3 regions of the Paenibacillus dendritiformis genome follow, and region 1 is predicted to be linked to each of the others. Evidence: riboswitches for the same ligand, from Rfam matches in the RefSeq annotation. Region 1 holds a riboswitch; each other region holds the start of a gene.

The links. A riboswitch is a leader RNA that binds a small molecule or an ion and turns the genes downstream of it on or off. The one in region 1 is predicted to bind cyclic di-AMP.
Region 2: it holds a riboswitch for cyclic di-AMP, as region 1 does, so the genes downstream of both, L6439_RS15300 (3D domain-containing protein) here and L6439_RS05895 (TrkH family potassium uptake protein) in region 1, are expected to answer to the same signal.
Region 3: it holds a riboswitch for cyclic di-AMP, as region 1 does, so the genes downstream of both, L6439_RS12705 (hypothetical protein) here and L6439_RS05895 (TrkH family potassium uptake protein) in region 1, are expected to answer to the same signal.

What each region holds. Positions count from the first base shown of each region.
Region 1 is NZ_AP025344.1:1,338,312-1,343,583, forward strand. It holds gene L6439_RS05885 (phosphoenolpyruvate hydrolase family protein) at 1-236, shown strand, start outside; gene L6439_RS05890 (CPBP family intramembrane glutamic endopeptidase) at 302-1,942, opposite strand; cyclic di-AMP (ydaO/yuaA leader) riboswitch at 2,187-2,341, shown strand; gene L6439_RS05895 (TrkH family potassium uptake protein) at 2,400-3,758, shown strand; gene L6439_RS05900 (potassium channel family protein) at 3,820-4,488, shown strand; gene L6439_RS05905 (hypothetical protein) at 4,547-5,272, opposite strand, start outside.
Region 2 is NZ_AP025344.1:3,477,893-3,483,164, reverse strand. It holds gene L6439_RS15315 (transporter substrate-binding domain-containing protein) at 1-52, shown strand, start outside; gene L6439_RS15310 (amino acid ABC transporter permease) at 146-811, shown strand; gene L6439_RS15305 (amino acid ABC transporter ATP-binding protein) at 795-1,517, shown strand; cyclic di-AMP (ydaO/yuaA leader) riboswitch at 2,687-2,862, shown strand; gene L6439_RS15300 (3D domain-containing protein) at 2,871-3,638, shown strand; gene L6439_RS15295 (polysaccharide deacetylase family protein) at 3,704-4,804, opposite strand; gene L6439_RS15290 (dihydroorotate dehydrogenase electron transfer subunit) at 4,950-5,272, shown strand, end outside.
Region 3 is NZ_AP025344.1:2,903,158-2,908,429, reverse strand. It holds gene kdpB (potassium-transporting ATPase subunit KdpB) at 1-1,209, opposite strand, end outside; gene kdpA (potassium-transporting ATPase subunit KdpA) at 1,222-2,901, opposite strand; gene kdpF (K(+)-transporting ATPase subunit F) at 2,935-3,012, opposite strand; gene L6439_RS12705 (hypothetical protein) at 3,129-3,545, opposite strand; cyclic di-AMP (ydaO/yuaA leader) riboswitch at 3,663-3,844, opposite strand; cyclic di-AMP (ydaO/yuaA leader) riboswitch at 3,954-4,142, opposite strand; gene L6439_RS12695 (barstar family protein) at 4,490-4,765, opposite strand; gene L6439_RS12690 (ribonuclease domain-containing protein) at 4,782-5,213, opposite strand.

The sequences.
Region 1 (5,272 bases):
ACGATTGCGCCAAGAGAATCCAGGCTATCGCTGACGCGGGCCGGTCGGTCAATCCGGATATTTTGGTCATTTGCCATGGCGGTCCGATTGCGGAGCCGGAGGATGCCCGCTATATTTTCGAGCATACGACCGGCATCGACGGATTTTTCGGCGCTTCGAGCATCGAGCGGTTCGCCGCCGAGGTTGGCATCCGCCAGCAAGCCGAAGCGTTCAAAAATGTAAAATTGAACAAGTAAGCGCGTGAAAAAAGACGTGTACGGTTGAACCGCTGCAAGGCCGTTTCAAGCCGCACACGTCTTTTTTATTGCAACCTTGCGCTATACCGATGGAGATGGCGCACGCCGTACACGATAAGCATCGGTAGCGCCAGATAGAATACGCCGAGCCCGAGGCCGGCTGCCGTTCCCTCCAGCAGATACGATATGCTCATCAGCACGTTGTCGAGCATGAGGTGGGCGAACATAGCGGTCCAGAAGCCATGGCGCAGCATGATCGCGAGGAACAGGAGGCCGATAATGAGCAGCTCCACCGGCCTTGAATAGTACGGGTAAATCGGATATGTCACATGGCCGAAGGCCCATACCAAGGTCGGAATGATGCCGGCTGCCCACGGGTTCCGAAGCCAGCGGTTCAGCAGGCCGGTTCCGAACCAACGGAAAACGCCCTCCTCTGAGATCGCCGCCATCCAGGCGAGAAGCGGATAGAGGGCCGGCACGGTCAGATTGAGCGGAGATAGGGAGGCATCGGTAGCCGCCCAGGCGCCGAAGCCGATCTCCAGCGTCAGGAAGATGACGCTCTGTACGCCGAGCAGTACGCCCGCATACAGCGTTCCGAGACGGAAGGAGCCGGTCAAGGCGGCGCCGAATGACCGATCGCGCCAAGTGGGCAGCAGCTCGTCCCGTCTCTCCTGTCTCCACATATAGGAGCCTGACACAAGCGAAAAATAAAGAAACAGTCCTTGAATGACCATAATGGCCCCTTGTACTACGAGCGCGGCAGTAAGGTTCAGTTCCGTGCGGGGCACTCCGAACTGCAGGACGGCCAGTCCGGGCATGATATTCCATAGATGAAGCACAGAGATGGCGCACGACAGGAGCGAGAGCGCGATCAGCGTGCCCGAGCGGAAGCGGATCTGCCGACGGTAGTAGATGCAGGCCCATAGGGCGAGTATGCTGAACACGAACGAGATCCACCGGTAGCCGATGCGGTACACCGAGCCGGCTGTCTCGGCCTGAGCCTGATCTAGGGCCTCATAGTCGCCCGGAACTTTCCAGACGGGATGCAGCGCCACGACGCGATCTCCGCGCATGCGAACGGACAGCTCTAGCCGGGCCGCGCCGATCTCGCCTTCCTTGACGGTATATCGAAGCTCATCCGGCCAAGAGGGGTCGACGCTCTGCGGCATCAGCTTGGATGGGTCCCAGCCAAGCGCGTTCAGCTCGCGGGCGGCAAGCGGCCGCGCCGTCATTTCGTCGAGCGCCGGAGCCTCCGGCCGCAGACTTCCCGGTACGGCGGCCAATTCATATCCCACTACGCTGCCGCTCGTCATATGTACGTCAACCTTAAAAATGCCTTTCCCGTCCGGGGCCGCGGCTTCCAGCAGGACTTGATAAATGTCTATCGGGGCCTGGTTGTCCCAAGGAGCATAGCTGTCCGCCAGCCTTTCCCGGTTGATATAGCCGGAGGCGAGTCTGTCGGTCTTGTAGACGACGGTAGGCTCTTGTTCCGACAGGACGATCCGGCTTCTCCACGGCTCGCCCTTCACATACTCTAGCGCCCGCTCGGCAGCCTGGCGCTTCGTCAGAAGCGCTCGCTCTTGCTCTGGCCCGGTCCGGCTCGCTTCCTGAAGCGAAGGAATAACAATCTGCAGGAGCACAAACACTATAAATCCAATGATCGAAGCCAGCAATAGGCGTTTCGTTACGCGATGGGACACAGGCATAGCGCGACCTCCGTTCACAATTCCGGTGCTTATCATTATTGTATCCACTCTCTTGCCGGAAAGTCCAGGCATGCAAATTGTGGAAGAAATCAGCTACAAGCTGAAATAGCAAGCGCGAAAGACGCAGTGGGAGATTGGGATAGGATGTAAGCGCTATTTGAAGACTTTTTCCTGTATTTTTTGTTCATTTTGTGCCTGCATGGACTTTGTGCCCCTGTCATGAAACGTATATAATCTCGTTATGAATTCAATACGGCCGAATTTCGTGAAGACGAAAGCGGGGGACCCGATCATTGGGGTGAATTTTGCGCGATCCGCATGAAGGATCGAATGCAAATAGGGCGGCCTGAACGCGCCCGAATCCGTCAGCTAACCTCGTAGGCATTGAACGTCAGGATACCAGCGTTAGCATTGGATCTCCAGTGCTTTTTTTCGTGCTGAAAATGAGGTGAATTCGATGAAATCCATAAAAAAAGCATCCCGATGGCAGCTCACCCCGCCGCGAATTCTGGTTATGGGGTTCGGGACGATTATTCTCATCGGGGCGCTGCTGCTGATGCTTCCGATAGCCAATGCGGACGGCCAGCCTCTCCCCTTCATCGACGCGCTGTTCACAGCCACTTCGGCCACATGCGTGACGGGGCTTGTCGTGGTGGATACGGGCACGCATTTCACCTTATTCGGGCAAATTATCATTATTACGCTGATTCAGGTCGGCGGACTTGGCTTCATGACGATGGCGACGCTGTTCGCTCTTGCCTTCCGCAAGCGTATTTCGCTGAAGGAACGGCTCATTTTGCAGGAAGCGCTGAATCAGGGCAGCATGGAGGGGATCGTTCGCCTGATTCGCAAGGTACTGCTGTACGCGTTCAGCATCGAAGGGGCGGCGGCGGTTCTGTTCACGTTGCGCTGGGCCTGTGACTTGCCGTTCGGCAAGGCATTGTACTTCGGCATTTTTCACGCGATATCGCTATTCAATAACGCCGGGTTCGATCTGTTCGGCTCCGTATCTGGACCGTTCACCAGCCTGACCCTGTATGTGGGCGACCCGATCGTCAATATTGTCGCGATGCTGCTGATCGTTCTGGGCGGACTCGGCTTCATCGTCCTGTCCGATGTGACGGAGTATCGGCGCACCCGCAGGCTGGCGCTGCATTCCAAGGTCGTGTTGACGATGACGGGCTTGCTCATCGCATTGGGCGCCATCGTCATTTTCGTCTTCGAGTTCACGAACCCGGCGACGCTGGGCAGTCTGAACGGCTGGCAGAAGATGTGGGCGGCCTTTTTCCAATCGGTGAGTCCGCGGACCGCCGGGGCGAACACCGTCGATATCGGGGCGATGCGGCAGGCGACGCAGTTCTTCCTTGTCGTGCTGATGTTCATCGGCGCGTCTCCCGGCTCCACGGGAGGCGGAATCAAGACGACGACGTTCGCTATTCTGATCGGCGCCGTCATCACGATGATTCGGGGGAAGGAGGACATCGTCATCTTCCGTCATCGTCTGGGCAAAGACCGGATCTTTAAGGCGGTCACGATCACATTGATGGCCTTGTTCATGGTGATCGGAGTAACGATGGTCTTGTCCACGACTGAGGATCATCCCTTTTTGATGATCTTGTTCGAGACGACCTCGGCCTTCGGCACCGTCGGGTTGACGGCGGGGTTGACGACTGATTTGACGGTGGTCGGCAAAATATTGATCTGTCTGATGATGTTCGCGGGCCGGCTCGGTCCGATTACGCTGGCCTATGCCTTAGGCCCGAAAAGCGAACGTGAGCTATACAAGCACCCGGAGGGCAAAATTACGATTGGATAATCGGTCTGCATTCCGGGGTTACCTATAGAAGAAGAGTAATGGGCGAAGGAGCAATACGAACATGGAGTTACAGCAATTTGCAGTCGTGGGGATGGGCAGATTCGGGTCGAGTCTGGCGCAGGAGCTGGTCGAGCTTGGCCATCAGGTGTTGGGGATCGACAAGGATGAAGAGGTGGTGTCGGAGATGAACAACGTCTTGACGCACGCCGTCGTTGCCGATGCGGCGGATGAGGATGTGCTTCGTTCGCTCGGCATCCGTAACTTCGATTGCGCGATTGTCGCGATTGGAAATGATCTGCAGACAAGCATTCTCGTCAGCATCCAAATGAAGGAGCTTGGCGTCAAAAAAGTGGTGGCCAAAGCCGTCTCGGAGCTGCATGGGCGCGTGCTGGAGCGAATCGGCGTCGATCGGGTCATCTATCCGGAACGGGATATGGGGATCCGGGTCGCCCATCAGCTGGTATCGCCGAACCTTCTCGATTATATCGAGTTGTCCAAAGACTACACGATTGCGGAGCTGAGTGTTCCCGGCAGCTTGTGCGGCAAAACGCTCAAGGATGTCAACCCGAGAGCCCGGTACGGCTGCAGCATCGTGGCGCTGCATAAGCCGAACGGCGTCATTATTGCTCCATCGGCCGAGGATGTCCTCCAGGACGAGGACGTCATGGTCGTCATCGGGACGAACGCCCAGATCGATCAATTCGAGGATCAGATCGGGAAGCGCAAGTAGATACCACAAAGCCCTCCTTGCCATTACGGCGGAGGGCTTTGTTATATTCCGGGCAGGATTAGAACAGAATTTTAGTCATGATCAATAAGAGCAGGAAGTAGCCGCTGAGGCCGGCCAGCATATATACGAAGCGGTTGTTCCGCGACACTTGGGCCTGCTCCAGCGATTCATAGATGGTCATCATGACCGATACGAGCCAGGCCAGACCGGCTATGGCGAGCGCCAAGGAATAGAATGTCAGCAGCGCAATGATTCCGGCCACTGCATAGATAGGCCCGTAAGGCATCTGCATCGCGGCTAATTGCACGAAGAAGGTCTTGGCGTCAAGCTTCCGCCCGCCTTTCCATCGGTTCACGAAGTAGAGCGAGCCGAAGAGGGCGGCCAAGGCGGCGAGATGGAGCAGCATGAGCTGCAGGAAATACGAAAACGGCAGAGTCGTGCTGCCAAAACCGAACGGCAGGGAGCCGAATATAACCTTCGCAAATTGGTTCAGGAACAGATAGCCGAAAAGCGCAAATCCAATTGCGGACGCGGCAGCCCCGATGACGCCGTACCAATAATCGGCTCCCGTCGTCATGTAACTTGCGGCTTGCGGCTCCTTCATCAGACGGACCACGCGTGCCATATCGATATTCGGCCCGGATGGCCCCGGCGCCTGGACAGGCTCCTGAGGATGACGGGCGGCGAATGGCTGCTCCGCCGCGGCGGCCGTCTCACGCCGATCCGGCGAGGCTGCAGCGCCTTCCTCCGCCGGCCGCCCGTCCTGGACGCGGCACGTATGTAC
Region 2 (5,272 bases), 2.1 Mb from region 1:
GAAGCTGGACGAGTTCATTACGAAAGCGACCCAGATGGCGGAAGAGCAATAAATGCCCGTTACACCCGGGGAGAAAGAGGCGGCGCAAGCCGCTCTTTTTCGTTCTATCACATGACAGGCAGAGATTGGAAAGGGGAAGAGGCTGTTGTTGGACTGGCTCTCTATGCTATGGGATTATAAATGGGACTATTTATCCGGAGCCCAGATTACGGTGCTGCTCTCGCTGGTAGCGGTGCTCGCCGGCTTCGTGCTTGGCGTTATTATTGTGCTGATGAGGATTGGGCCATTCAAGCCGCTGAATTGGTTCGCAGTCGTCTATATCGAGCTGCTTCGCGGAACTCCGCTTCTGGTGCAATTGTTTATTATTCATTTCGGACTGGCTCAGTTCGGTATCGAGTTCAGCAAATTCACTTCCGGCGCGATCGCCGTCTCCATTAACAGCTCGGCTTATTTGGCGGAGATTTTCCGTTCGGGCATCCAGGCGGTGGATCGAGGGCAGGCCGAAGCGGCACGTTCGCTTGGCATGACCAAAGGCATGACGATGCGCTATATTATTTTGCCGCAGGCATTCCGTACAGTCATTCCGGCAATTGGGAACGAGTTCGTCACCATTATCAAGGAGAGCTCGATTGTCAGCCTGATCGGAATCATGGACATTATGTTCCAGACAGATATTATCCGCAGCAAGACGTATACGGCTATGGGACCCCTCCTTGGAGCAGCTATGATGTACCTCGTGCTGACGATTCCATTGTCTAAGGCAATCGGCCTTCTGGAAAGGAAGTTGAAAAAGAATGATCGAAATTCGTGACCTGCATAAATCGTACGGAGAGCTGAGCATTTTGAATGGCTTGAACATGACGATCGAGCAAGGGGAAGTCGTCGTTGTGATCGGGCCGAGCGGCTCGGGCAAGAGCACCTTTCTCCGCTGTCTCAATTTGCTGGAGACGCCGACCGCGGGCGATATTCTGTTCGAAGGCCTAAAAATTAATGACAAAAAGCATGATATTAACGCAACGCGCACCAAAATGGGCATGGTATTTCAATCCTTCAATCTGTTCCCGCATATGTCGGTGATGGACAACATTACGCTGGCTCCCATTAAAGTGAAAGGGAAGAGCAAGGCGCAAGCAGAGGCGACCGCGATGGAGCTTTTGAAGAAGGTCGGATTGGCGGACAAGGCATCTGCTTACCCAGACCAGTTGTCCGGCGGACAGAAGCAGCGGATTGCCATTGCCCGGGCATTGGCGATGGAGCCGCATGTCATGCTCTTCGACGAGCCGACATCCGCCCTGGATCCCGAGATGGTCGGCGAAGTGCTGGAAGTAATGAAGTCGCTCGCCCGTGACGGGATGACGATGGTGATCGTAACGCATGAGATGGGGTTCGCTCGCGAGGTCGGAGATCGCATCGTGTTCATGGATGGGGGGCATATCGTCGAGCAGGGACCGCCGCAGCAATTGTTCGCTGCGCCGCAGCACCCCCGCACACAGGAATTCCTCGGACAGGTTCTTTAAATGCACGATGCACGCGAAAAGACACAACTAAAAAATCAATGGAGCCGGTTACCCATTGACCCTCCAAAACAGAGCCAGCCGGTGCTTCCGGCTGGCTTTTGCACGTGCGCCGGAAATGCAGAAAGTACGTTCCTCTCATCTGAAAATGAAGCGCCGCCCATAATCCCCTTTTTCCACAGTCAAAAAATCCCTTTCTCTTAAGAACACTATCCTGATGCCAGACAATCAGGAGATTGCGTGCTGCTCCTTACGAGAAGTATCCCCATGGAGCAGGCAGCGTAATAGTACGTGTTGGTTCCTTATGAGCAGTATCCCCATGGAGCAGGCAGTGGAATAATGCGTGTTGGTTCCTTATGGGCAATATCCCCATGGAGCAGGCAGCGTAATAGTGCTTGTTGGTTCCTTATGAGCAGTATCCCTATGGAGCAGGTAGGTAATAGTGCGTGTTGGTTCCTTATGAGCAGTATCTCCATGGAGCAGGCAGTGGATTAGTGAGTGTTGGCTCCTTACGAGCAGTATCCCCATGGAGCAGGCAGCGGAATAGTGCGTGTAGATTCCTTATGGGCAGTATCCCCATGGAGCAGGCAGTGGAATAGTGCGTGTTGGTTCCTTATAAGCAGTATCGCACCTAAGCTGGGATTGAAGTTAAAGGCGCTCTGTTTCATGCCAGCTCGGCTATTCTTCAGAAGCCGCTTCAAAATCATCGTATCTCCTGACGGGCCAGGGCAACAAAGGTTGTGAGCTACCTGACGGAATGGGAGATGATGGAATGGGAGAGTGGTCCAAAGGCAGCGAGCTGCCTCATGGAATGGGAGAGTGGTCTAAAGGTAGCCAATTACTTGACGCAACGGGAGAGTGTCCCAAAGACAGCGAGCTACCTGACGCAACGGGAGAATGTCCCTAAGGCAGCGAACTGCCGACAGAGGGGGACAGTACGAGCAAGCCGCGTGCCAACAGGAAATTAGACATCACCAATATGAGGAAGGGGCAAAACTGTTTACAAATTTGTAATCTATGATATAGTAGTAATCGCTGGTTACAATTTTGTTACATACCTGATTCCTTATGGACGGAATGAAGCGATTTCATAAGTCATTTTGGCCCAGTTCATAGGATTCTGAAGCATGTTGTGGCTTAATTTCCATTAACTGCATGCGCACAGGTTACAAAATTGTGATATGCTGCAATTCGAGCCGAACATAGTACGGGGGATGATTGACCGGTGTTCATTTCACAACGGGATGAGCGCCTTGGGGTGAATCAGAACTGGCGGGTGGCCAGCATGTAGGGTACTCCTTGACCCGAATCCGACAACTAACCTCGCAGGCTAGCTTAAGGAGGAACATACACCATATGCGGAAAAGAACGACATTAAAGCTTGCAGCGGCAGTGCTGGGATTAAATCTTGTATTTCAAATCATGCCGGCATATGCTGAGCCTTACATCGCCCAAGACGGGGACACTTTTTACTCTCTAGCGAAGAAGCATAATATTGATCTGGACGTCTTGATGAAGGCGAACCCGAACATCGATGCTCGGAATATTTATGGAGGGTTGAAGCTGGAGCTTCCGAAAAAGACCTTGCAAGGTCTTGCGGTGGAAGATCAGAACGCTGCTTTGATAGAAGCGGACATGGATGAGACCGCATCGGCAGCGGGTAAGGCTGCAGCAGCAGCGGACGAGCCGGCAGCTGCTGCGGAAAAGGCATCGGCGGTTAAGGAGCAAGTGCAGGAGAAAGCGAAGCAGGCTCCGCAAGCTGCTAAGAATAACGTACTTACCGTCTCCGGCAAGGAGATGACCTATAAAAAGAAATTGAACATGAAGGCCACGGCATATACGGCCCATGCGAGTGAAAACGGAAAATGGGGCGCAGTCGATTACTTCGGCAACCCATTGAAGCTGGGGACGGTAGCCGTGGATCCGAAGAAGATTCCATTGGGAACAAAGCTGTTCATTACCGGCTATCAGTTCAAGCATCTGCCGCAAGGCGGATTCATCGCGGAAGCTCGCGATATCGGCGGCGCCATCAATGGCAACCGGCTTGATATTTTCGTGCCTGTCAGCAAGAAGACCGGCAGCACTTTCGGCATTCAGAATGTCGAAGTATATATAATTTCATAATTCATATCAACATCATTCAACCCCTGTCCATCTTGTGGCAGGGGTTGTTTTTGCATTTCAGGGCTTCAATTGTCTTTTTTATCTTTCCGGTCCTGGAGCAGCTCGGGCACGGTGACAAAACGGTAACGCTGCTTCTTCAATTCCTTGATGATGGAGGGCAGGGCTTTGACCGTTCCTTGCAAGTAACCGTTTTGCTTGCTTCCCCCGGCATGTTGAAGGACGATTGAGCCGGGTCTGACGGCGTTGATTACGTTGTTATATACTTCTCTGGCGTTCAAGCCCCGCCAGTCGTTGGAATCGACGTCCCAATTGACGACCAGATAGCCGTGATCCCCTGCCCACTTTAACTGCTCTTCATTGATTTCCCCGAAGGGAGGGCGATAAAATCTTGGCTTGTAACCAATTATCTCTTCAATTACCCGTTCCGCATCCTTCACTTGCTGCTCGAAGGCAGGAAGTGACAGCTTGGTCATCAAGGGATGGCTGTAAGAATGATTGCCGATAATATGGCCTTCCCGGACGATTCGCCGAACCAGGTCGGGATGGGCTTTGGCCCGAGAGCCCACGAGGAAGAAGGTAGCGCGAATGTTATGCTCCCGCAAAATGTCGAGCACAAGCGGGGTTATCCGGTTATCAGGGACATCATCGAAGGTAAGGGCTACCCGGCGCAGTCCGCGCTTAGAGCCATGAAGCTTGAAAATATGCGGGTATTTCATTCGGAGTTGCGCCAGGCTCAAATGGTGCTGGCTTATTCCGGATTTAGTGTTCTGCGAAGCGGATTGAGCTGGCTCCGGGATCGGTGGCTCCTTTTGTTTCATGGCGGAATTCTGTACTGCACTCTTCCGTACCAAGGAGTCGGATTCGACTTTTTCCTTAGCGCCTTCCGTTTTGGCAGCTCCCTTCATTGTCAAGTGGAACTTGGGCAAAGGCAGGGGCTGATGCGGCAGAGGATGCGGCTTGTCCTGCAGGACGAAGGAGATCGTGCGCTGGCCTGTCTCAGCTCGTTGCGCCGCTTCCTGGCTTGGCTGTCGTGCCATCTCTGAAGGTGGCTGGTCCGTTTCCAATGAATTCAGCTTCGGATCCGGGGCCGCCTGGTGGGAACGCGGAAAGCAGCCGGCCACCACTACCAGGCATACCAGCAGGCAGCATATCTGTTTTGTCCGCAATGATCTTCCTCCTTTCCCGATTGCACCTGTCTTCTTGTTATGTCCGTTCTGGGCCCGATTTATGCCGAACGTGACCTGCGTCACAGAGGAATGGCGCCGTTACAGGCATAGTAGAATTGCTAAAGGTGAACAAAGGAGCAAACACGTGCATAAGATTCTTACCAACAATCAGATAGCTCAAGATGTTTATCTCATGACAGTAGAAGGCGCTTTTGCGGGGCGGATGGGGCAATTCTATATGCTCCGGGCATGGAACCATTATCCAGTTCTGTCACGCCCGATAAGTATTCACAATTTGGAGCCGGGCTCTATCCAATTTCTCTACAAAGCCGGCGGCGAAGGAACGGCCCGGTTCGCCAGCCTTCGCCCGGGCGATTCGATTCAGCTTGAGGGGCCGTTTGGCAACGGTTTTCCCGAAGTGGAGGGAAAGACCGCGTTACTCGGCGGAGGCATCGGCATCGCGCCCCT
Region 3 (5,272 bases), 1.6 Mb from region 1:
GGCCGCCCATTTTTTGACTGCATCAATGGCTCCTTTGCGCACTTGGCGCCCGTCCTTCAGATCGACGCCGCTCATGCGGGTCTCCGCTCTGAATTCAATGCAATCCCCGCCCTCCGCAAGGGCAGGATCGAACGTAAGATTTTCCTTCTTCATCAACTCCAGCACGGAGCGGCCTTCAGGCGTATCATCGTTCAGGGAGCTAATCGCGGCCCATTCGGCCACGGTATGCAGCTGTTCATTCCCGACAGGCACGAACTCGCTGGCCATCCGGTTGCCGAAGGTGATCGTTCCGGTCTTGTCGAGGATCATGGTGTTGATATCCCCCGCGGCCTCCACCGCTTTCCCGAACATCGCCAGCACATTGTACTGCGTCACCCGGTCCATGCCGGCTACGCCGATGGCAGACAGCAGCCCGCCGATCGTCGTCGGAATCAGACAGACAAGAAGCGCAATGAGAACCGCCGCATCGAGCTTAATATTCAGGTAGGCCGCGATCGGGGCCAGAGTGACAACCACAATCAGGAAAATAAGCGTCAAGCTGATCAGCAGCGTATGGAGCGCAATCTCATTCGGCGTCTTCTGCCGCTTCGCTCCTTCGACGAGCGAGATCATCCGATCCAGGAACGTATCCCCCGGATCGCTCGTGATTCGTACCTTGATGGCATCGCTGACAACGCGCGTGCCGCCGGTTACCGAGCTGAAATCGCCGCCCGCTTCCTTGATGACGGGAGCCGATTCCCCCGTAATGGCGGATTCGTCCACAGACGCGAGACCCTCGATAACTTCTCCGTCACCGGGAATCACTTCCCCTTGCGAGACGAGGACGATATCTCCCTTGCGCAGCTCCGATGCGGCCACTGCAGCAACGCCGTGTCCCGTAACCTTGTTCGCCACAATGTCCTGCTTCGATTTTTTCAGAGATCCCGCCTGGGCCTTGCCCCGCCCCTCCGCCAACGCCTCTGCGGCATTGGCGAACAGCAGCGTGAACAACAGAATCAGGAACACGGCCAGATTGAAGCCCATATTTCCCTCCGTACCGAAGTAGCCCGGGAACAAGAGCATCAGCAGGACGACGAAGGTGCCGGCCTCGACGACGAACAAAACGGGATTTCTCATCATCGTCACCGGATTCAGCTTCCGAAGGCTATCCTTCCCTGCTTGCTTGACCATATCCTTCGTTAGCACGCGCTTGCGATTCGCTGTATTCATATCCGATTCACCTCACAGATTCCGGAGCGTCAGATGCTCCGCGATAGGACCAAGCACGGCAGCCGGGAGGAACGTAAGCGCCCCGATAATAAGGACCGTTCCAACCAAAATACCGACGAAAAGCTTATTATCGGTCCGGAACGTCCCGGTCGTCTCGGGAACGGGCTGCTTCCGTAGCAGCGATCCGGCTACCGCAAGCAGAGCGATCATCGAGATGTAGCGCCCAAGCAGCATGACGAGCCCGGTCGACAGATTCCAGAACGGCGTGTTGTCCCCGAGCCCTTCGAAGCCGGAGCCGTTGTTGGCGGCGGAGGACGTATACTCGTACAGGACCTGGGTAATGCCGTGGAAGCCCGGATTCGTAATGGCCCCCCGGCCCAGATCGGTAACGAACGCAATCGCGCTCGGCGCCAATATGATAAGCGGATGCGCCAGGATGGCGATCGCAATCAGCTTCATTTCCTTCGCTTCGATCTTCCGTCCCAGAAATTCGGGAGTGCGCCCGACCATCAGCCCGGCAAGGAACACCGCCAGGATCGCATACATCAGCATGTTCACCAGCCCGACGCCATCCCCGCCGAAGACGCAGTTCAGCATCATCTGCGCGAGCGGTACCAATCCGCCCAGCGGGGTCAGCGTATCGTGCATATTGTTGACCGAACCGGTCGTCGCGGCGGTTGTCACCGTCGTGAACAGCGCGGACTGGGCGATGCCGAAGCGCACCTCCTTGCCTTCCATATTGCCTTGGGACGCATCCACCCCGAGCGCGCTCCATGCGGGATTGCCCGCGCTCTCGGCATAGCAGGCCAGGCTGAGGAATAGCAGGAACAGAATCGACATCGCGCTGAAAATAACCCATCCCTGCTTCCGGTTCGACGCGAAGCGGCCGAATGTATACGTAAGCGCGGCGGGAATGCACCACATCATCAAGATTTCGAGCACATTCGTGAGCGGAGACGGATTCTCGAACGGATGCGACGAGTTGACGCCGAAGAAGCCGCCGCCGTTCGTCCCGAGATGCTTAATGGACACGAGCGATGCGACCGGGCCCGCAGCGATATGCTGCGTTCCGCCCTCCAGCGTCGCCGCTTCCGCCGCCGGAGTCAGCGTCTGCGGCACCTTGAGCGCCCCCAGCACCAACGCCATCACGATGGCGAGCGGCAGGAGAAGACGCACGTGCGCCTTGACGAAGTCGGTGAAAAAGTTGCCGATGGCCCGGCCCGTCAAGCCGCGCATGAACGCGATCGCCACCGTCAAGCCCGTCGCGGCGGAAGTGAACATCATCATCGTAATGACCGCCATTTGCGAGAAATACGATAATCCCGTCTCGCCGCTGTAATGCTGCAGATTCGTGTTGGTCATGAAGCTGATGACCGTATTGAACGCCAGCGTGTGCTCCATCCGCTCCGTTCCGTTTGGATTCAGCGGCAGCAGATGCTGGACCCGTAAGATGACGTAGCTAACCGCGACGAGCATCAGATTCGTGGCAAGCAGGCTGAACATATATTTTTTCCAGCTCATATCCGGACGGCGGGCAAGCCCGCCCAATCTGTAGATTGCGTTCTCCACCGGTCCGAACAGCCGGTCCGTGCGATTGGGCTCATTGGAGAACACAGCGTATATATAAGTGCCGAGCGGCTTCACCAGCAATAACAGCGCGAGGAGCACGACGGCGATTTGCAGCCAGTCCATAGAGCTTGCCTCCCTTAATTTCCTTCTATTGCTTCAAAATTTCTCCGGATGAACCAGAGCATAGCCTAAATATAAGAAGAGAAAAACAGTAACAATCCCGATGACAATCATCCGCGCTCTCCTCCTTCATCCACGACCCGCCCGCACCAGGCCAAGAAGCCATAGAACAGGGCGAATGCCGCAGCAATGAGCACGGCCATAACGAGATCAGACATGCGGATACCTCCTTACGAATAAGCGGCCGGTTCGTCCGTTACCAGGAACGAATAATTCCGGCTCGAGGTGTAAATGACATAGTTCGCGCCCAGCCCGCGGTAGATAAGCCGCGGATTTTGATTTGCCGTGATGACATAAATCGGCTTCGACGTCCAGCTCCGGCAGATTTGCAGGTAACGGCAGCACAGATTCAAGCTTCGTTCGAATAAAAAGATTTTGCCGACGGCCAGCTGCGGGATGACCCATGTTTTCTCATCGGACGTATGGAGCAGAATCAGATGGCGAGCGCCAAGAGCGCGCATCCGCTTAAGCTCACTACGGTTGTTCGCCAGGGCGGCGAAGGGAATGTCCTTCTCCAGCAGCAGCTTGACGAACGCTTCGCCTGCGGCATTGGGCGCAGACACCAGTACGACTTCCTGTTGATCCATTTCTTCTCTCCTCCGATTCTTCGTCCGGAGACAGCAACAAAAAGAAGCCGGCAACAAGAGGAACTCTTCTCGCGGCTTCCAGGCACAGCAAATATAACCGTGTCTTTCACGACGTTCGTTGCCTCTCTCGGTACGCTTACGAGGTTAGCTGTCGGATTCGGGCGAGAGAGTCGCCCTACCTCGGGACATGGCGCATCATCCGCGCCTTCGCATGCCCCGGGATTCACCCCATGAATGTCCGCAGACATCCGGTTGGTTCCCCCGCTCCCTGCCATGCAGGGATTCAGCGATACAGACAATCATGTGCAATTGGCATGAAAAAAGACCGCAGAGGAACCCCCTGCGGCCGCAATGGTCACAAGTTCATCATCCTCCCCCTCATGAGCGCAGCAGCCGCAGGTGGCGGAATGCCGCACTCAACAACGCTTACGAGGTTAGCTGTCGGATTCGGGCGGTGAGAGTCGCCCTACCTGAGTGATGCGGCCCTAGGCGCCGCGCTCAGGATTCACCCCATGTGCCGCTGATCGGCTCTCACACCGATCAGGCCGCACCGTTGGTTCCCCCGCTTTCCTTGCGGAAACTCAGCGATTGTAAAATGAAAATATTTGAAATTCATGAATCGTATATTACGCTTGCCTCCACGCTTTGTAAAGGAAGCGGAAAGGCAGAAAAACTCCTTTTTGGCAAGATTAAAAGAAACGGCGGCGCTTACAAACGGCCCTTTCTTGGCCTGCCTCGCTGCAGCTCGTGTTTTCGCGGTTATCCTACTTCGGCGGGAGAGCGTCCTCTCTTCGCGGGAACATCGGGCTTCATTGGACCGCTCCCGGCTCCCGAAATGCACAAAAAAACCGTCTCCTCACAAATGGTTGCGGCGATGCCTCCATCTGGTCCAGAAACGGTTTCTTTATCTGTTTGGACGGCCCACGGCCCTTCCGTCCGTCTATTCAAGCTGTGACGACAAACGAAAATCCTTCGATGTCCTCGGCCGCCTCCTCGAACAACTCCAGCAGCTTGCGGCCGTACTCGCCCAATCTTTGCTCGCTTGCCTCATAATCGAGCCAGGTGACCGTTAGCGGCAGCTCGACATACCCGGTCAGACAATCCCAGAGCGCATCCAGGTTGCGGCCGTAATGCTCCGGCAATTCCAGCGCTTCCTGCAGGAACGCATGGAGCTGTTCCTTGCTCTCGATGGAGCTCCCCTCCAAGACGACATTGCGCACGGAGCGTCCCCCTTTCTCATTCTATCGGTTCGAACGTCTCATAGTGGTCTTCGGTCTTATAGATCAGTCCGTCGTTGGAAAACACAATTCTGTCCTTTCCACGATGGCCCTTCGTATAGTTGATATCCGCTTCATACCAGATTCTGCCCTTTTTCTTGGGCAGCTTCCCTTCCCGGTTGCGAAATATGTCGCCGCCGATGCTTTTGCCTGGAGCTGCCTCGTGCAGATTGCCTTGGCGGGCATCCCAGCCCAACCTCCTCGCTTCCTCCTTGGTGATGAAGTTATCCGGCAATTGCTTGTGCGCCTTGATATAGCTCGCAACCTCTTCGAAGCCGGTCAGCTCCTGCTTGCCCGAATCCGGAATGGCGGACGGCTTGCTGTCCAGACCGCAGCCGGCCAGCAGCAGCAGGCTCAATAGAAAGACCAGTACGGATTTGATGACTTTCAACGATGTCTACCTCGCTTCGCTCTTCGTAGAGCAGGAGGCTTCATGAATGCACTTCCTGC